DNA from 4 places in the Lysinibacillus sp. UBA5990 genome. Region 1 is predicted to be linked to each of the others. Evidence: riboswitches for the same ligand, from Rfam matches in the RefSeq annotation. Region 1 holds a riboswitch; each other region holds the start of a gene.
What was found. A riboswitch is a leader RNA that binds a small molecule or an ion and turns the genes downstream of it on or off. The one in region 1 is predicted to bind thiamine pyrophosphate.
Positions count from the first base shown of each region.

Region 2: another riboswitch for thiamine pyrophosphate. It lies ahead of thiT (energy-coupled thiamine transporter ThiT); the one in region 1 lies ahead of thiM (hydroxyethylthiazole kinase).
Region 3: another riboswitch for thiamine pyrophosphate. It lies ahead of thiC (phosphomethylpyrimidine synthase ThiC); the one in region 1 lies ahead of thiM (hydroxyethylthiazole kinase).
Region 4: another riboswitch for thiamine pyrophosphate. It lies ahead of B3D94_RS20100 (ABC transporter substrate-binding protein); the one in region 1 lies ahead of thiM (hydroxyethylthiazole kinase).

Region 1 covers NZ_DJAY01000011.1:136,171-140,901, forward strand. The annotation lists gene thiD (bifunctional hydroxymethylpyrimidine kinase/phosphomethylpyrimidine kinase) at 1-750, opposite strand, end outside; gene thiM (hydroxyethylthiazole kinase) at 738-1,505, opposite strand; TPP riboswitch at 1,592-1,690, opposite strand; gene mbcS (acyl-CoA synthetase MbcS) at 1,878-3,461, shown strand; gene sppA (signal peptide peptidase SppA) at 3,646-4,659, shown strand; gene B3D94_RS08145 (RDD family protein) at 4,672-4,731, shown strand, end outside.
Region 2 covers NZ_DJAY01000012.1:50,275-55,005, reverse strand. The annotation lists gene B3D94_RS11600 (SbcC/MukB-like Walker B domain-containing protein) at 1-2,094, shown strand, start outside; gene B3D94_RS11595 (hypothetical protein) at 2,135-2,260, opposite strand; gene B3D94_RS11590 (DUF4870 domain-containing protein) at 2,313-2,636, opposite strand; TPP riboswitch at 2,763-2,870, shown strand; gene thiT (energy-coupled thiamine transporter ThiT) at 3,005-3,565, shown strand; gene map (type I methionyl aminopeptidase) at 3,728-4,483, shown strand; gene B3D94_RS11575 (hypothetical protein) at 4,511-4,731, opposite strand, start outside.
Region 3 covers NZ_DJAY01000002.1:114,976-119,706, forward strand. The annotation lists gene B3D94_RS01310 (AEC family transporter) at 1-904, shown strand, start outside; TPP riboswitch at 977-1,091, shown strand; gene thiC (phosphomethylpyrimidine synthase ThiC) at 1,233-3,011, shown strand; gene B3D94_RS01320 (catalase) at 3,220-4,725, opposite strand.
Region 4 covers NZ_DJAY01000015.1:1,512,403-1,517,133, forward strand. The annotation lists gene B3D94_RS20090 (ABC transporter permease) at 1-649, opposite strand, end outside; gene B3D94_RS20095 (thiamine-binding protein) at 646-939, opposite strand; gene B3D94_RS20100 (ABC transporter substrate-binding protein) at 941-1,936, opposite strand; TPP riboswitch at 2,092-2,202, opposite strand; gene parC (DNA topoisomerase IV subunit A) at 2,326-4,731, opposite strand, start outside.

The DNA.
Region 1 (4,731 bases):
ATTACCAATGGCTAAATCATGCATAATGGCTAATTGTATAAATTTTTTAGCTTCGATAATAGCTTTTTCAATAGTCAACCCTTGACCAAGAAAAGCAGTGAGAGCTGCTGAAAATGTACAACCTGTACCATGTGTGTTTTTCGTTGGAATACGAGGAGACTGCATGGAAAAGGATTTGTCATTTTTTATAAATACATAATCAATTGCATCTAACGAATTGGGTAGATGCCCACCTTTAATGATGACACATTGAACACCTAGTTGGAAAAAGCATTGAGCAATTTTCTCCATATCCGAGAATTGATTTATTTTTCTTCCTGTAAGTGCCTCTGCTTCCGGTATATTTGGTGTCACAATTGTAGCAAGAGGTAGTAAAGACATGCGCATGGCCTCGATAGCTTCTTGTTGTAATAAGCTTTCTCCACCTTTTGCAATCATAACTGGATCAACAATCAGTGGGATTTTTAAATCGTCAATGATGTGTGCGATACTTTGGATAATTTCCGAGGAATAAAGCATCCCTGTTTTAATCGCAGCAATCGAAAAATCTTCTATTAATGCATGAAATTGTTTTTCAACAAAGTCAACTTCAATTGGGAAAACCCCTGTTACACCAAGTGTATTTTGAGCAGTTAAAGCTGTAATAACTGAGGTGCCAAAAACCCCTAATTCCTGGAATGTTTTTAAATCAGCCTGAATGCCAGCGCCACCGCCACTATCTGAGCCTGCAATTGTCGTTACAATATGCATGAAGCCTCACCCTCCTTTGAAAGACGATGTAAGGCATTAAGCAAAGCAATTTGAATATCCCCGATATCCTCTGTAAATGCGGATGCTAACTCAGCTGCTTTTTTGTAGTATGTGAGTGTTTCCGCTAATTGGCTATACGGATCTTCTCCTGCAGAGTAGGCTGCTCCACATATAGCACTAAGTAAACAGCCTGTACCAGTTACTTCAGTCATTTGTGAATTTCCACCAGTAATCCATTGGCTCTGCACACCGTCTGTCATAAAATCATGTTTGCCTGTAACAATGACCATACAGTTGTAGCGTTGAGCCAATAAAGTAGCCTCTTTCTCTATGGCAATAAATCCCTCACCACTATCAACACCTTTTTGTTGCCATTCCAAATTGGCTAATGCCGCAAGCTCTCCTTTGTTACAGCGTATGACTGCAAATTGTATCGCTGTAAGTAATAGGTGTACGGTTTCCTTGCGATAAACTGTGGCACCTGCGCCAACCGGATCTAATATAACAGGAATGCCAAGGGAATTTGCTTTTTTTCCTGCTAACAGCATCGACTCTTTTGTTCGATCATTTAGTGTACCAATATTGATTAAAAGAGCGTCTGCAATGGCGACCATTTCCTCAACCTCATGGCTATCATCAGCCATGACAGGAGAGGCACCTAATGCCAATAGGCCATTTGCTTGGAAATTAGCTACGACATAATTAGTTATACAGTGAATAAGCGGTTGCTGTTGACGAATTGTTTGAAAAATCATTTTTGTCCTCCTTTATGGGTGGACGTAAGCATGCAAAAAAGGCCCTTTTTGTGTAAAAACGCACGAAAAAGAGCCTTTCATCTGAAAAAACGATGTTCATTGCTCCCTACGTCAGTATTAACTAACAGGTTCAAAGGGTCAGGTTTTACCTTCTCAACTCTTTATGAGTCCCCCTGCAATCTTACTTTTAGTTGACCAAAATGTACCATACTTTTCATATGTATTCAATAGCGAGTTTTCCTATCGACAAAACGTGACTGATGCCATATAGCTAAGCATGATAGTTGTCATGACTTTACTTAAATCAAGTGTAAACCATTGAAAATACTAAGAAAGGAGTATAATGTGTCTTAACAAAAGGGGGTAATTGCTATGAATAGACAAGAATTAGTAGCACCAGAATGGTATAACATAACAGATGAATTTGAAAAATATGCAAAAGATTTAACTAAAAATGCATTGATTATTTATGATGAGCATTCTGATGTACAATTTATCACCTATGCACATTTACTTGAAAGAGCAAATCAGGCGGCACATGTATTTACAAAAAATGGATTAATTAAAGGTGATGTCATTTTAGTAATGGTACCACGCTCAGTAGAAGCATACATTGTCTATATTGCTGCATTAAAAGCGGGTTTAACGATCATTCCAAGCTCTGAAATGCTAAGAACTAAAGATATTGAGTATCGAATTCATCATGCGGATGCTAAAGCAGTTGTAGCCTTTGAGCCTTATATTGAGCAATTTAATCAAGTAGGAAATTTGCAAGATATACAGCAATTTGTTATCGGAAATGCACATGAGCCATGGCAGCCGTTATTAGACAAAATGCGAAAGCAACCAACAACTTACATAAGTTCTACACCAACAAAAAGTACAGACCATGCCTTTTTAGCTTATACAAGTGGCACAACAGGAAATCCGAAAGCTGCAGTGCATACACATAGTTGGGGCTATGCACATTTACGGACAACAGCCCCACATTGGCTAGGTGTAGAAGAAAGTGATATTGTATGGGCAACAGCAGCACCAGGATGGCAAAAATGGATTTGGAGTCCGTTTCTCGCGATTTTAGGCAGCGGTGCCACTGCATTTGTTTATAAAGGAAAGTTTGATGCAGCAACGTATTTAGCGTTGCTTGAAAAATTTAAAATGAATGTCTTATGTTGCACACCGACTGAATATCGCTATATGGCAGCGCTTGGAAATTTACAGGAGTATGATATCAGCACAATTCGACAAGCTGTTTCAGCAGGTGAGCCGTTGAACAGTGAAGTCATTAAAAAATTCTGGGACACTTTCCATCTACAAGTTCGAGATGGTTATGGTCAAACTGAGAATACACTTCTTGTAGGGACTATGGTAGGTATGGAGGCAAGAATTGGTTCGATGGGCAAACCTACGCCAGGCAATACCGTTGAAATTATAGACGATTTTGGTGAGCCAGTTGCTATAGGAGAAGTTGGTGATATTGCTGTTCATCGAGAAACACCTGCACTTTTTAAAAAATATTTAAATGATCCTGAACGTACAAATTTACAATTCCGTGGTGATTGGTATATAACTGGGGATCGAGCTTATAAAGATGCGGACGGCTACTTTTGGTTTGAAGGCCGTGGAGATGATGTTATTATTTCCTCAGGTTATACAATTGGACCTTTTGAAGTAGAGGATGCGTTGATGAAGCATCCGACTGTGAAAGAGGTTGCTGTCATTGCAAGCCCCGATAAGGTTCGCGGGAACATCGTTAAAGCATTTATTATCCTTCATAATGGTGTCAATGGTAATCAAGAGCTTATTCAAATCCTTCAAAATCATGTGAAATCATTAACGGCACCTTATAAATATCCACGTGCTATTGAATTTGTTACAGAGTTACCCAAAACTGCATCTGGTAAAATTAGACGTGTCGAATTAAGACAACAAGAATTAAAATACCTTGTACATTAATCATTTCCTAGGAAATAATGTCGAAAATCAAAGTTCATGCAAAGAAATGAACTTTGATTTTTTTTTTATTTTTAGGTAAGGTATTATGAGGAAATAAATAGAATAAAACTTTTTGCATATTATTGCAAAAAAATGAAACAAACGAGCAAGTCATACGTATTACGTGATAAGGAGGCGGAAAGACATGAATGTTAAAAGGTGGGTTGCTTTGATAGTGGCAGGTGTTCTTTTACTATTTTCATTAGGGATTAATACCATTTTTGCACTATTTAAAGCAGATTTCCTAGGTAATTTTGACAGTTTAATGGCAGGAAATAACCTAGATGTATATGAAAATGTAATTGAAGGAGATAATTTTGATAAAAGGATTGCCTATTTAAAGGTAGATGGAACAATCCAAGATATTGGATCAAGTTCACTATGGCAACCTGTTGCATATGATCATCAATTTTTCTTAGAACAATTGGATAATATTTTGTACGATGATACGATTCAAGGAATTGTTTTAAGTGTTAACTCTCCGGGTGGAGGGGTAAAAGAATCTGCTGAAATTTATAAAAAGCTATTGAAGATTAAAGAAGAACGACAAATTCCGATTTATGTATCGATGGATTCGATGGCAGCATCTGGTGGTTATTATATTTCAGCTCCAGCAGATAAAATATTTGCCCATCGTGATACGATAACAGGCTCGATTGGTGTAATCATGCAATCTATTAATTATCAAGCATTGGCTGAAAAAGTAGGTGTCAAATTCGAAACGTTTAAATCTGGCGAGCATAAGGATATGCTAAGTCCAATGCGTGATGTGACACCAGAGGAACGTGCGATGATGCAGGATATGATCAATGAAACATACGAAGAATTTGTGGATATCGTTGAACAAGGCCGTAAGATGTCAGAAGCTGATGTGAAGAAAGTGGCGGATGGTCGTATCCTAGGCGGTACAAAAGCACTTGAAGCAGGTTTAGTTGATGAAATTGGCGACGAAGAAGCTGCCATTGCAGCTTTACGCGCAGATTTTGGACTAGAAGATGCTGTATTGTTTGAATATGCCTATGATATGGGCGGATGGCAATCTGTTGTCGGAATGAAAATTGGCTCTATGTTTGGTCCTTCTGCGGAGGAAAAAATGCTAATGAAAATTATGACGGATTACAATGCACCTAAAATGATGTATTTATACGGGGAATACTAAGGAGGGAGTTCAATGACAAACAATGAAGTTGTTATGCAAGGTTCACCCTCAATGGAAAATGACTTTTTTAAC
Region 2 (4,731 bases), on a different contig from region 1:
CAATGTTTGGATTTACGAGCCGAACAAAATTTAAAAGAACAAGCCTATCAACAAGCCAACAGTAGTCAACTACAAACCAAGGAGCTTTTACAAAGAGCCCAAGAAAAATATGAAGCAGAAGAGGCAAAAGAGTCAGAACGTCAACAGCTTTTGCAGCAGGAAATGCAGCTCCAAGCATTGCTTCCTAAGTTCGAGGCTTATGACAGCAATGTACAGCAACTGCAAATTGCTGAGCAATATGTTGAAACGGCTAAACAAGGGGCAGCGGATAACCTAGCGCTAATCGATAAAGAAAGCGCGCAATTAGAGGAGCTTTTACAATCAATTGAGCAATTTGAAAAACAATTGGAACCATATGAAGGTTATTTAGAGCAACTACCAAAACTGCGGGAGCAAGTAGCTTTGCTCATGCAGGTGGAGAAATATACAAAAACGGTAGAGATAGCGAAACAGGATGTTATCGCTACTAAAGCTCATTTTCAGGACAGTAGACAGGAGCTTCAACAATTAGAGCTACGCTGGCTGACAAGCCAAGCAAGCATTTTAGCTCAACAGCTTAAAGAAGGGCAACCTTGTCCGGTTTGTGGGAGTACGACTCATCAACAAACACATAGTGAGCAATTGGAAATTGTTGAGCTTGCTCAGGTGGAAACGTTAAGGAGAAAAGCTTCTTCAGACGAGCGTTTGTATTTGGAAAAAGAGGCGTTTTTAACATCCGCACAACAACTTCAGCAAGAGGCACTGACACAATTAGAAGCATACGCGATGAAGCAACAGGATCAAGCACAAATAATAGCTTCCTTAGAAAAAATGGAACAAGAGATTACTAGCTTAAAGATTATCAATCAACAGCTAGCTCAAACAAGGATCAACCAGAAGGAACAGCGTTTAGCAATAGAGCATTTGCAACATAAACAAGTCAAACTTGAGGAATATTTAACTGAGCAGATGAAGAGCTGGACAAGACTGCAGGCAATTGTAGAAGAACAGCATAAGCAAATGCCAACAACTATTCCAACCTTACAACAATTAAAACAAACACTTACCGATGTTAGTAAACAGAAAATGGATTTACAAAAATTATGGCAGGAAAGCCAGCATGATTTACATGCCGCGAAGGAAGCTGCCAGTAATGCTAAACTAGCTGTGGAAATCGCCAAACAGAATTTTGAAGAATTAAAGCTCAAAATGAATGACAAGCGTGAGCAGTTTTCAATAAGCATGCAGGAAGCAGGCTTTGTGAACTATGAAGACTATGCAACTGCGAAAAGAAGTGCCGCTCAATTAGAAGAACTTAGGAAGGCATGCAGTGACTACACGTTACATGTTCATACGTTACAAATTCAAATTTCAGAAGGAGAAAAACATCTTCAAGGAAAAGAGGAGCAAGATTTAGCCCTGATGGAGGCAACCTTAGAAAGTCTCCGAATCGCCTATGAGGATGCTTTTAAACAACTTCAACAAATAGATGGATTTGCGAAATCATGTCAAAGCTTTATCAACAAAGTAGAAGAAACAGAGAGAGAGCTTCGTTTACTTGAGAGTGAGGCAGGGCGCGTGAAGGAGCTGTATGGCTTATTAAATGGGCAAAATTCGAAAAAGCTTTCCTTTGAACGATATATTCAAATTAATTATTTAGATCAAATTACAGAGGCAGCCAATATTCGTCTTTATCATTTATCTAATGGCCAATTTGAGCTTAGACGTTCGGACAGGCTTGAAAAGCATGCCAAACAAAGTGGACTTGGGCTTGATGTATATGACGCTTACACAGATCAATTACGAGATGTCAAAACATTATCCGGTGGTGAAAAGTTCAATGCATCATTAAGCCTTGCCTTGGGAATGGCAGATGTTATTCAAAGCTTCCAAGGTAATATTTATATTGAAACAATGTTTATTGATGAGGGTTTTGGCTCGCTCGATGAAGAATCATTAAATAAAGCAATAGATACATTAATCGATTTACAAGATTCTGGACGAATGATTGGTGTCATCTCTCATGTGCCTGAATTAAAATCAGCGATGCCAGCCGTTTTACATGTCGAAAAAACATTGAATGGATATAGTCAAACATATTTTGAAATAAAATAAAGGAAGGTGTATTTCCGGCTTAAGGAAATACGCCTTCCTTTTATTTTTTTCGAGAACTGACTGTAGAAGTTGTCCCTTTTTTTGCTGCCATCACTTTTTTTACGATCGGTATAACAATAGGCGCTAATTTAACAGCGGTTTTCACTACTTTTGATACTTTCATCAAAAACACAGCTCCTTTTTAATTACTTCTACCTGTTTATTTTAAAAATGAAACATTAGCGGATAACTCTAACAGCCTGAATAATATTCCATATTACGATTCCGAGCGAAACAATTCCGTAAATGGCGAACGAAATGAACCAAATGATCATTACTGTACTATTACTTGAAGTGGGGTCTAAACTAAATGTAGAAAAGACAAAGACAATGAAAAATAAGATACCAAATACAAAAGGAATTAGATGAGACACTAGTGCTCGAATAGAATGTCTTTTGATGTCAGCATCTTTCGTAACGAAGTAAACAATTAATGGTACGATGAAAGGAGCAAAGAAAATACTGAGATAACTAAAGGCAGATAAAATTTTTTGGTTCTCCATAGTTGTACCTCCTTTTTTAATATTTACGCATGGAAAACAGTAAAGTTTCAAAAATTAAGTATGGAAGAGGTTGTAATCATTCCGTGCTTTGCGTACAATGAAAGTGTTCAAATTAAATTCAGATGTAACGACCACAAGGGGAGCTGATGATGTCAGCTGAGACTGGGCACGTAATGCCTTGACTCTTTGAACCTGTAAGCTAACACTTGCGTAGGGATGTGGATAGAAACCGACACTTGTACGATGTGAGGCTCTGTCCTGACATCGTTTTTTCATTCTTAAGAATAAAAAGATGTCAGAGAGAATCAAATCAGCGCATTTCTATTCCTGCTCTTGTATCCTACATCGGAACAAAGGAGAGAATATGTATGGACAAAAAAAGACTATTAATGCTAGTGGAGATTGCAATATTTGCTGCGATTGGCCTTGTGCTCGATCAGGTCTCCTTTAAAGTATGGGCACAAGGTGGCTCTGTTAGTCTTGTCATGGTACCAATTATGTTAATTGCATTTCGTTGGGGCTTAGTAGCTGGCCTAACAACAGGCTTACTTGTAGGCGTTATGCAAACCATGTTTGGAGCTTATATTGTACACTGGCTTCAAGGTTTATTAGATTACGGCGTTGCTTTCACAGTTGTAGGGTTAGCAGCCATTGTACGCAGACCTTTACTTGAAGCAGCAAGCCAACTAAACAAAACAAAAATGGCGCTTTATATTATTGTAGGTACGGTGTTTGCAGGCTTCTTGCGATATGCAGCGCATACTACTGCTGGAGCGGTATTTTTTGCAGAGTATGCCGGCGATCAAAATGCGTGGATCTACTCGATTATTTATAATGGTACCTATATGCTGCCCGCAACAGTATTAACAGCCATTGTGGGAGCGTTATTATTCACAGCCGCTCCACAACTAATGCATCGTAAAGCATAATGCCATCCCCTTCATATTGGTGAAGGGGTTTTTTTATGCAGTCACAAGAGAATAGCACTTTGCCAAGGAGGCAGGCATACAATATTTAAAGCGTTTAGCGTTATACGCGTAAAAAGTTATGTTATATTAAAGAGTAGATATTAGATGAAAGGGACGTTATACATGATTGTAAAAACGCAAGAAGAAATTGAAGCTTTTAAAAAAATTGGACGCATTTGTGCAGAGATTCGTGAAGCGATGAAGGCTGCTACAAAACCAGGTGTCACAACACTTGAACTAGATGAAATTGCTGGCCGAATGTTTGCTGAGGCAGGTGCCATTTCAGGACCAAAAGGAGAATATGACTTCCCAGGATATACTTGTATTAGTGTCAACGAGGAAGTAGCGCATGGTATCCCAGGTAAACGTGTTATTCAGGAGGGAGATATCGTCAATATCGATGTTTCAGGCTCTTTAGATGGCTACTTTGCCGACACGGGTATTTCATTTGTAGTTGGTGATGGCTATGAAGACAAAGAAAAACTATGTCGTGTTGCTAAAGATGCTTTTGACCGTGCTATGACAAAGGTAAAGGCTGGCTCTAAATTAAATCAAATCGGTAAAGCTGTAGAGCGAGAAGCGAATGCTAATGGCTTAACAGTTATTATGAATTTAACAGGCCATGGTTTAGGTCGTTCTTTACATGATGAGCCAAATCACATTTTAAATTATTATGATGCATGGGACTCTACGATTATGAAAGAGGGTATGGTTCTTGCAGTTGAGCCATTTATCTCAGCAAAAGCAGAGCATATTGTAGAAGCTGGTGATGGTTGGACATTCATTACACCTGATAAGTCTCTTGTTGCTCAAATTGAACATTCAGTAATTGTTACAAAAGAAAAACCAATTATCCTTACTTCATTAGACGAAGAATAGGATTACAAAAAAATCCTGCACACCAAATTACTTTTGGTAGGCAGGATTTTTTTTAATGAATAAAATACCAACTAAGAGTACACCACATAAAAATAACGCAGCTGTTGTTACGAGTAGCTCATCAAAACCATTATGTAAAGCGATTCCTATATAAGCCCATATAAAAACACTTGGATACATGATATCAAAGTGATGAAAGCGGATATGTAGCGCAATGGCTCCACCTAATGTCAGTAAAATAACTGCCC
Region 3 (4,731 bases), on a different contig from region 1:
TCAAATTGTCGCACCTATTTTAGTATTACTTGTACTAGGTGCTATTCTGCAAAAGAAATTTCGCTTTAACTTAAAAGCATTATCACAGCTTATTACATATTGTTTTATGCCTGCCGCTGTATTTATTAATTTATATGAGACGAGTATAAAACTGTCTGTTCTGGGAGAAGTTGGATTGTTTGTTGTGCTTTTTATTGGTAGTCAAATGTTACTCAGTCACTTTTTAGCGAAAGGGCTTGGACTCGCCAAAACTGAGGCAGCTGTTTTTAAAAATAGTGTAGTACTCATTAACTCTGGCAACTATGGTATTCCGGTAGCTCAAATGATTTTTGCCACTCAACCTATTGGTGTAGCCATCCAGGTTATACTCGTTATCTTCCAAAACATGACAACGTATACGTATGGTTTATATAATTTAATTTCCTCTACTAAATCGGGCATGACAATTTTAAAGGATTTTATAAAAATGCCTATTATACACGCTTTAATAATCGGTGTGGCCATGAATTATTTTGACATTGGCATTCCGCAGTTTATTAAAATACCTATAGACCATGTAGCAGATGGTTTTATTGCCGTTGCATTAATTACGCTAGGCGCCCAATTGTCTCAACTGGAGATTAAAACGATGTTTAATAAAACAGTATTCGTCAGCTGCTTGACGCGATTAATTATCGGTCCAGCCGTTGCTTTAGTCATTATTTATGCGCTCGGTTTAGACGGGGTTGTGGCACAATCGTTATTTATAGCGAGTGCTTTTCCCACATCCCGCAACAGTTCAAGTCTAGCATTAGAATATGATATAGAGTCGGCAACAGCTGCACAAACCGTTTTATTTTCGACCATTGTGAGTTGTATAACGGTCACGATTGTAATTTATATTGCTGATGTATTGTTTACCTAATAGAAATCAAAAATATTTAAATGATAACTTCCATCTCTTAGCAATATCTGCTAAACTAGCATCAAACTGAATAGTATTAACTAGGGGAGTCTGATGAGTCAGGCTGAGAGGGAAACGCATAGAGGTTTCTTGACCCTTTGGACCTGATCTGGCTCATACCAGCGTGGGAAAGTTAAGAAGCTATTGCATATTACGTGCAATCAATAGACCCTTTACATTCATGGCCGGATCCAATTATTTTTTTGGATTCGGCCTTTATTTATTTTGTTTGCTGGGTGAGCTAGAATCGGTCCTTGTTTAAACTACATTTAAGGGAGAGAAGTAGCTCATGTCAGCAATTAGTGCAAAGAACATTACGATTATGTCTAACTTTGAAGGAAGTAAAAAGGTTTATGTGGAAGGATCTCGTCCTGATATTTTAGTACCAATGCGTGAAATTACATTAAGTCCGACGACTGGTACCTTTGGGGATGAAGAAAATGCCCCAATTCGGGTGTATGATACGAGTGGACCATATACAGATCCGGTCTTCCACGTGGATATTACAAAGGGCTTACCTGCTTTACGAAGTGCTTGGATACAAGAGCGAGGGGATGTTGAGGAATACGGAGGGCGTACAATTAAACCTGAGGATAATGGTTTCAGTCGCGCTGATGATCCACGTATCCATGAAAATGTCTTCCCGGAATTGGTGAGAAAGCCTTTACGTGCAAAAAAGGGTAAAAATGTCACGCAGCTTCATTATGCTCGACGGGGAATTATTACACCTGAGATGGAGTTTGTAGCGATACGAGAAAATATGGACCCAGATTTCGTACGTTCAGAGATTGCAGCAGGCCGGGCTATTATGCCTGCCAATATTAATCATCCTGAGGCCGAGCCAATGATTATCGGTCGTAACTTCCATGTGAAGATTAATGCGAACATTGGGAATTCAGCTGTATCATCCTCGATTGCAGAGGAAGTGGAAAAAATGACATGGGCTACACGCTGGGGTGCTGATAATATTATGGATCTATCAACTGGCAAACATATTCATACAACGAGAGAATGGATAATTCGAAATGCTGCAGTACCAGTTGGGACAGTACCAATTTATCAGGCATTAGAAAAGGTAAATGGTGTGGCTGAGGATTTAACATGGGAGGTGTACCGTGATACGCTTATTGAACAAGCGGAGCAAGGGGTAGATTATTTCACTATTCATGCAGGTGTCCTTTTACGTTATGTCCCTCTTACGGCAAACCGTGTAACAGGCATTGTGTCTAGGGGTGGTTCCATTATGGCGCAATGGTGTTTATACCATCATCAAGAGAACTTCCTCTATACTCATTTTGAGGAAATATGTGAAATTATGAAAGCTTATGATGTAGCCTTTTCATTAGGAGATGGCTTACGCCCAGGGTCAATCGCGGATGCTAACGATGAAGCACAATTTGCGGAGCTGGAAACATTAGGCGAATTAACGCAAATTGCATGGAAGCATGATGTTCAAGTAATGGTGGAGGGGCCAGGTCACGTTCCAATGCATTTGATTAAAGAGAATATGGACAAGCAATTAGAGGTTTGTAAGGAAGCCCCATTCTATACTTTAGGTCCATTGACAACAGATATTGCTCCAGGTTACGACCATATTACATCTGCTATTGGTGCAGCAATGATTGGTTGGTTTGGTACAGCTATGCTCTGCTATGTGACACCGAAGGAACATTTAGGATTACCTAATCGGGAGGATGTTCGAGTAGGGGTTATTACTTATAAGATTGCTGCACATGCTGCAGATTTAGCAAAGGGGCACCCAGGTGCACAACAACGAGATGATGCACTGTCAAAAGCGCGTTTCGAGTTCCGCTGGCGTGATCAATTTAACCTTTCTCTTGATCCAGAACGTGCAGTAGAATATCACGATGAAACATTACCAGCAGAGGGGGCAAAAACAGCACATTTTTGTTCAATGTGCGGTCCTAAATTTTGTAGCATGAGAATTTCTCAGGATATTCGTAATTATGCTAAGGAAAAGGATTTAAATACAACAGAGGCCATCCATGAAGGTATGAGGGAAAAGTCAGCGGAGTTTAAAAAGGCAGGTAGTCAAATCTATCAATAATAATAGTACAAGGCTTGTGTTGATTTACTAGACACGAGCCTTTTTTATGTTGGTTCCACAATTAAACAGGGGAGATGAATAAAAGTAATTTATGCTTTTGCAAATAGAAGTGAGCGGTTGAAACTAGACGAATACTAAAAAGCTCCATGTGAATTATACATTCACATGGAGTAAAAGTTGGATTTGGATATCAATAATAAGTGGAATATTAAACGTTTGTTGGTTGTTTTACATATGGGTTTGTAAGATCCATACCTTCTAATGAAAGACCCATTGCTTTTGCGACACCTTCACCATATGCTGGATCAGCTAAATAGCAGTGAAGGATGTGACGACGTTTGATGAATTCTTCAACAGAAGCCATATCATTAGCCGTATTTTCAAATAGACGTTGTTGTTCTTCCGCAGTCATTAGGCGGAAAAGTTTACCTGGTTGCTCGAAGTAATTATTATCGTCTTCACGGAAATCATGAATTCCTGCATGACCATCAATGCGTAACTCAGGCTCTTTGTGGTCTAAATTATGCTCCCATTCACCATAGCTATTTGGTTCATAGCCTAGTGTTGAACCAAGGTTGCCGTCAAAACGCATAGCGCCATCACGGTGGAAAGTACGGAATGGACATTTTGGTGCGTTAACAGGAAGCATATAGTGGTTTACACCTAAACGGTAGCGTTGTGCATCCGCATAGGCAAAGATACGACCTTGTAACATTTTATCTGGTGAGAAGCTAATACCAGGAACGATGTTAGATGGTGCAAATGCAGCTTGTTCCACTTCTGCAAAGTAGTTGTCCGGGTTTTTATTTAACTCAAACTCACCTACAGGAATTAATGGGAAATCTTTTTTATACCATACTTTTGTTAAATCGAATGGGTTGTATGGTAGCTCACGAGCTTGCTCCTCTGTCATAACCTGAATATACATTTTCCATTTAGGGAAATCGCCCTTTTCAATGGCTTCATATAAATCACGTTGTGAAGATTCACGGTCTTGACCGATTACCTCAGTTGCTTCATCACCTGTGAAATTTTTAATGCCTTGTTCTGTACGGAAGTGGAATTTAACCCAAACACGCTCATTATCAGCATTGATAAAGCTATATGTGTGAGAACCAAATCCGTGCATATTACGGTAACCAGTTGGAATACCACGGTCAGACATTACAATTGTCACTTGGTGAAGCGCTTCTGGTAATAATGTCCAAAAATCCCAGTTGGAATTAGCGTTTTTCATATTTGTACGTGGATCACGTTTGACCACGTGGTTTAAATCTGTAAAGTGTAGTGGATCACGGAAGAAAAATACTGGTGTATTGTTTCCTACTAGATCCCAGTTGCCTTCTTCAGTATAAAACTTAAGTGCAAAGCCACGGATATCGCGCTCAGCATCTGCTGCACCACGCTCACCAGCAACTGTGGAGAATCGTGCGAACATTTCAGTTTTCTTGCCCACTTCTGAGAAGATATTAGCTTTTGTATATTGAGTTATATCGTGCGTTACAGTAAAAGTACCAAATGCACCTGAACCTTTCGCGTGCATACGACGTTCAGGGATTACTTCACGATTGAAGTTTGCTAATTTTTCAACTAGCCATACATCTTGAAGTAATAGAGGGCCGCGTGGACCTGCTGACATAGAGTCATGGTTACTTACTACTGGAGCACCACCTGCTGTTGTAAAACGACGGCTACGATCATTTGCGTTTGTCATATTAGT
Region 4 (4,731 bases), on a different contig from region 1:
GATCTGTACGAAAGGAGGATTGTGCTAAGGTCATGTATACACCAACTCCCTTTTTCGCACCAAGCCACTCCGCAATGACTGCCCCCATTACGCTATAGGTAGCAGCAATTTTTACGCCCGAGAAAATTGCTGGGTAGGCATGTGGCCATTCTAATTTCCAAAACGTTTGGGCCTTCGTAGCACCAATCATATCAAAGTAATGCTTTAACTCGGGTGATGTTTGACGAAAACCGTCCATTGCCGCAATGACAATAGGGAAAAAGCACACTAGACAAATAATAATGAGCTTTGGTAATAAGCCAAAGCCAAACCAAATAATAAGGAGCGGTGCTAACACAAGAATGGGTATGTTTTGCGACATAATGAGAATCGGATAAAATAATGACCGAATGAAAGCAAAACGATGCAAAACAATTGCCACGGTTAGACCACAGCCCACCCCAATAGCAAGTCCTAGTAAAGCTAATTGCACGGTAGCCAGAGCATGTGGCAGGAATGTCTGATACGATTGAAAGCTTTCTACTACAATTATGCTTGGTGCTGGAAGGAGCCAAGGAGGAACATCAGCGATATGCACAACAAGCTCCCATATGAATAAGAGGAAGGCGATAAAAATTATCGTCCTTCCCTTTTGTAATGCCCGTTTCATGACTGATATTTCTCCGTTAAAGTAGCCATTGTAATCCCATTTGGTTGATATAAAATTTTTACTTGTGTAATGACATTAATGGCTCCTAGCTCGACCATCTTAACATTCATTTTTTCAATGATTTGAAGAAGCGTTGTAAGCTCACCTTCCATTGTTGTTTCAAGGGGATGAACCTCATATTTCACACCTGATGCATCAATAACTGCAATGGCCGCATCTACATAAGGAATGACATCCTCATACTTCTCTGTCTTCGGAATGATTTGGACACTGATCAATGAATTTGCCATGTTAATTGGCCTCCTTTTTTGGTAAAAACTCATTCGTAAACGCTTGTTTTGCCTCAAACTCGCCTTCTAATACTTTGTTGCTCGACATCCATTTAGCATAGTTTTCCCACACTGAAAGCTTTTGCTCTCCCCATTGTTTAGCATCGTCCTGATATTTATCAGCCAACCACTCTTGGCTTTTATGCACTAACTCCTTATCTAAGTCCGGTGCCGCTTCTAGTAAAATATCAGCAGCTTCATTCGGATACTCGATTGCATATTCATAGCCCTTCGATGCAGCCGCAACAAAAGCTTTGACGATGTCTGGATTGTTTTGAATCATTTTTTCATTAGTTGCTAAAACAGGTGTATAGTAATCTAACTGATCACTGTAGTCCGTTAAATACAGCATATTAATCTTTTCCCCACGAAGCTCTGCCTCAATCCCTGTCCAAGCATAATAAATCCAAGCAAAATCGATATCCTTTTTCATCATTGTGAAGAAATCTAAATCTCCTGCATTGACAATCTCTAATTTATTTATATCAGCGTTTTCTTTTTGCATTAATGATTGTAATACGGCTTGTTCGAGTGGCGCTCCCCAACCACCATATGTTTTTCCTTCAAAGTCCTTTGGAGATGTAATACCCTTTGATGCTACAGAAGCAAATCCAGATGTATTATGCTGGATGATGGCCGCTATTGAGACAAGTGGCACATCCTGAACACGAGCCTGTGTAATGCCCTCCTGATAGCTCACGCCAAATTCTGCCTTACCAGAAGCTACGAGCTGATCGGCTCCTGCCTCTCCTGGCATAATAATATCAACATCTAAGCCCTGTTCTTCAAAATAACCGAGCTTTTTCGCAACATACAATCCTGTATGATTCGTATTCGGTGTCCAATCGAGAACCACTGACACCTTTTTCTTTGTATCAGCAGTTTGCTTGTCCTCCTTGTCGCTACAGCCTACTAACGTCAATAGCGCAGCTAATAGGATAAATAACCATTTTTTCATGCTAGTTCCTCCCAGTTTGTAATATGAAAGTGTTCATGAATGAATGTTGTCACCAGAAGAAAGCGTAATATACAGTTGGTAAGATATTGCTTGGAAAACAAAAAAACGCCTAGGATTCCTCCCAGACGTATTGCAATCAATCTCCAAAACTTTTGCTTTTTTGAATAGATGTTCCCTACGCTGGTACGAGCCAAATCAGGTTCAAAGGGTCAGTGTCTATCGGACACAATCTCAGCTAGCCATAACTAGCCCCCCTACATTCTTTCGCTATGAACTTTTCGTTGATTATTATACCCATAGTTGATCTAAAATGACAAGATGCTATTTTTGGATAGTTGTTCCACTCATACAAATAGCCCAGCTCTCCTATATAGAGACTGGGCATAATTTTAGCTTGGTTTTTGTTCTTTTTTGGCCGTTAAGACATGTGAAATGGCTCCATCTGTTGCAATATCCACTTTAAATGAACCATTAGAATGGCGATCAGCACGCGTCAATGCTTGAACATCAATAAACTCTTGGACGCCTTTTTCAGTTTCGATCACAACCTGCTCATCGTCTGTTGCTTGAATAACAGCGACAATTCGGTGAGGATTTGCTTTTAATTCTGTCAGGACTTTAAGACCACGTTTGGCACGACTTGCTACTTCTACCTCTGCGACATTCATTTTCTTAACAGCCCCTCGTTGTGTCACAATAACGACATATTGTGTTTCATCTGGCTGTAGAACATTGACCCCTACTAATGCTTCTCCATCTTTTAGCGTAATACCTTTAACGCCGCCCGTTTTCACACCAGTAACCGGCAATTCCTCAATAGGGAATCGAATAGCATACGCCGTATCAGTTGTTAAGAGCAGTTCCACATCATCCGTCATAAACGATGCATAAATCATGGCATCGCCGGCTTTAACATTCATTGTTTTAATCGGCTTCGAGTAACGCGTCACTGCATAATCTGCAAGTGGTGAACGTTTAATTTGACCATCTTTCGTAGCAGTTAAAATATACGTATTTGGCTGTTCAAATGTTTCAAAGCCATAGACCGCAATAATCGATTCATCTTCACTTGTTGGCACAATACTAGAAATATGCTGACCAAGGTCCTTCCAACGAATATCAGGCAGTTCGTGGACTGGCTGATAAATATAATTCCCTCTATTTGTAAATAACAATAAATGATGTTGCGTATTTAAGTTTGCTTCATACAATAAGTAATCGGAATCCTTCATCGCAAAATCTTGACCATTAGAAGCGGCATGAGATCGTGTAGATGTACGTTTAATATAGCCATCTTTCGTGACAGTCACCACAACCTCTTCACTTGGAACAAGGACATCTAATGTAATTTTAATTTCTTCTATCTCTTGTTCAATTTTCGAGCGACGTGGCTCAGTGAAGCGTTTTTTTATATCTAGCAATTCTTGTTTAATGACGCGTACAAGCTTGGCCTCGCTTTGTAAAATCCCTTCCAGCTTGGCAATCAATTTATTTAAGTCATCCTGTTCTTGGCGGAGCTCTGTAATATCGGTATTCGTTAAACGATATAATTGCAGGCTCACAATCGCCTCTGCTTGTACCTCGGTAAAATCGAACTTTGCTTGTAAATTGAGCTTGGCATCCTTCTTATCGTTAGAAGAACGGATCGTAGCAATGACTTCATCTAAAATAGATAGTGCTTTAATTAAGCCCTCCACAATATGGAAACGATCCTTTGCCTTTTGTAAATCATATATAGAACGATTTGTGACCACTTCTTTTTGGTGAGTAATATAGGCATCCAGCAATAGTGGCAATGTCATCATCGTTGGGCGACGATTATGAATCGCAATCATATTAAAATTGTAAGCTACTTGTAAATCTGTTGTTTTAAATAAGTACTGTAAAATCCCTTGTCCAGGAACATCCTTTTTCAGCTCGATTACGACACGTAACCCTGTACGGTCAGATTCATCACGAATTTCTGCAATTCCTTCAAGGCGTTTATCTACGCGCTGCTCATCAATTTTTTTGACAAGATTGGCTTTATTCACATCGTATGGTAATTCGGTAACAACGATTTGTTCTTTGCCACCCTTGATAGGTTCCACCACAGCCTGTGCACGGACAATAATTTTACCGCGCCCAGTTTCATATGCCTTTTTAATGCCGTCCACACCTTGAATAATACCACCAGTTGGGAAATCAGGACCTTTGATGACTGTCATCAATTCATCCACTGTCGCAGTAGGCTTGTCTAAGCGCATTAATACAGCATCCAGCACTTCATCTAATGCATGAGGTGGAATATCGGTTGCATAGCCCGCAGATATCCCTGTAGAGCCGTTTACTAGTAAATTAGGGAAACGTGCTGGTAAAACAGTTGGCTCCATATCCTGATCATCGAAGTTTGGCACGAATTCAACCGTTTTCTTCCCGATATCTCGTAACATTTCACCAGCAATCGCAGATAGTCTTGCCTCGGTATAACGCATGGCAGCTGGTGGATCTCCATCAACCGAACCGTTATTCCCATGCATCTCAATAAGCATATGACGAGCTTTCCAATCCTGACTCATACGTACCATCGCCTCATAGACAGAGCTATCTCCGTGTGGATGGTAATTACCGATTACATTACCGACTGTTTTAGCCGATTTACGGAAAGGTTTTTCATGTGTATTACCTTCTGTAAACATTGCATATAAAATACGGCGCTGTACTGGTTTAAGACCGTCACGTGCATCTGGCAACGCGCGGTCTTGAATAATATATTTACTATAGCGACCAAAACGGTCACCCATTACTTCTTCTAA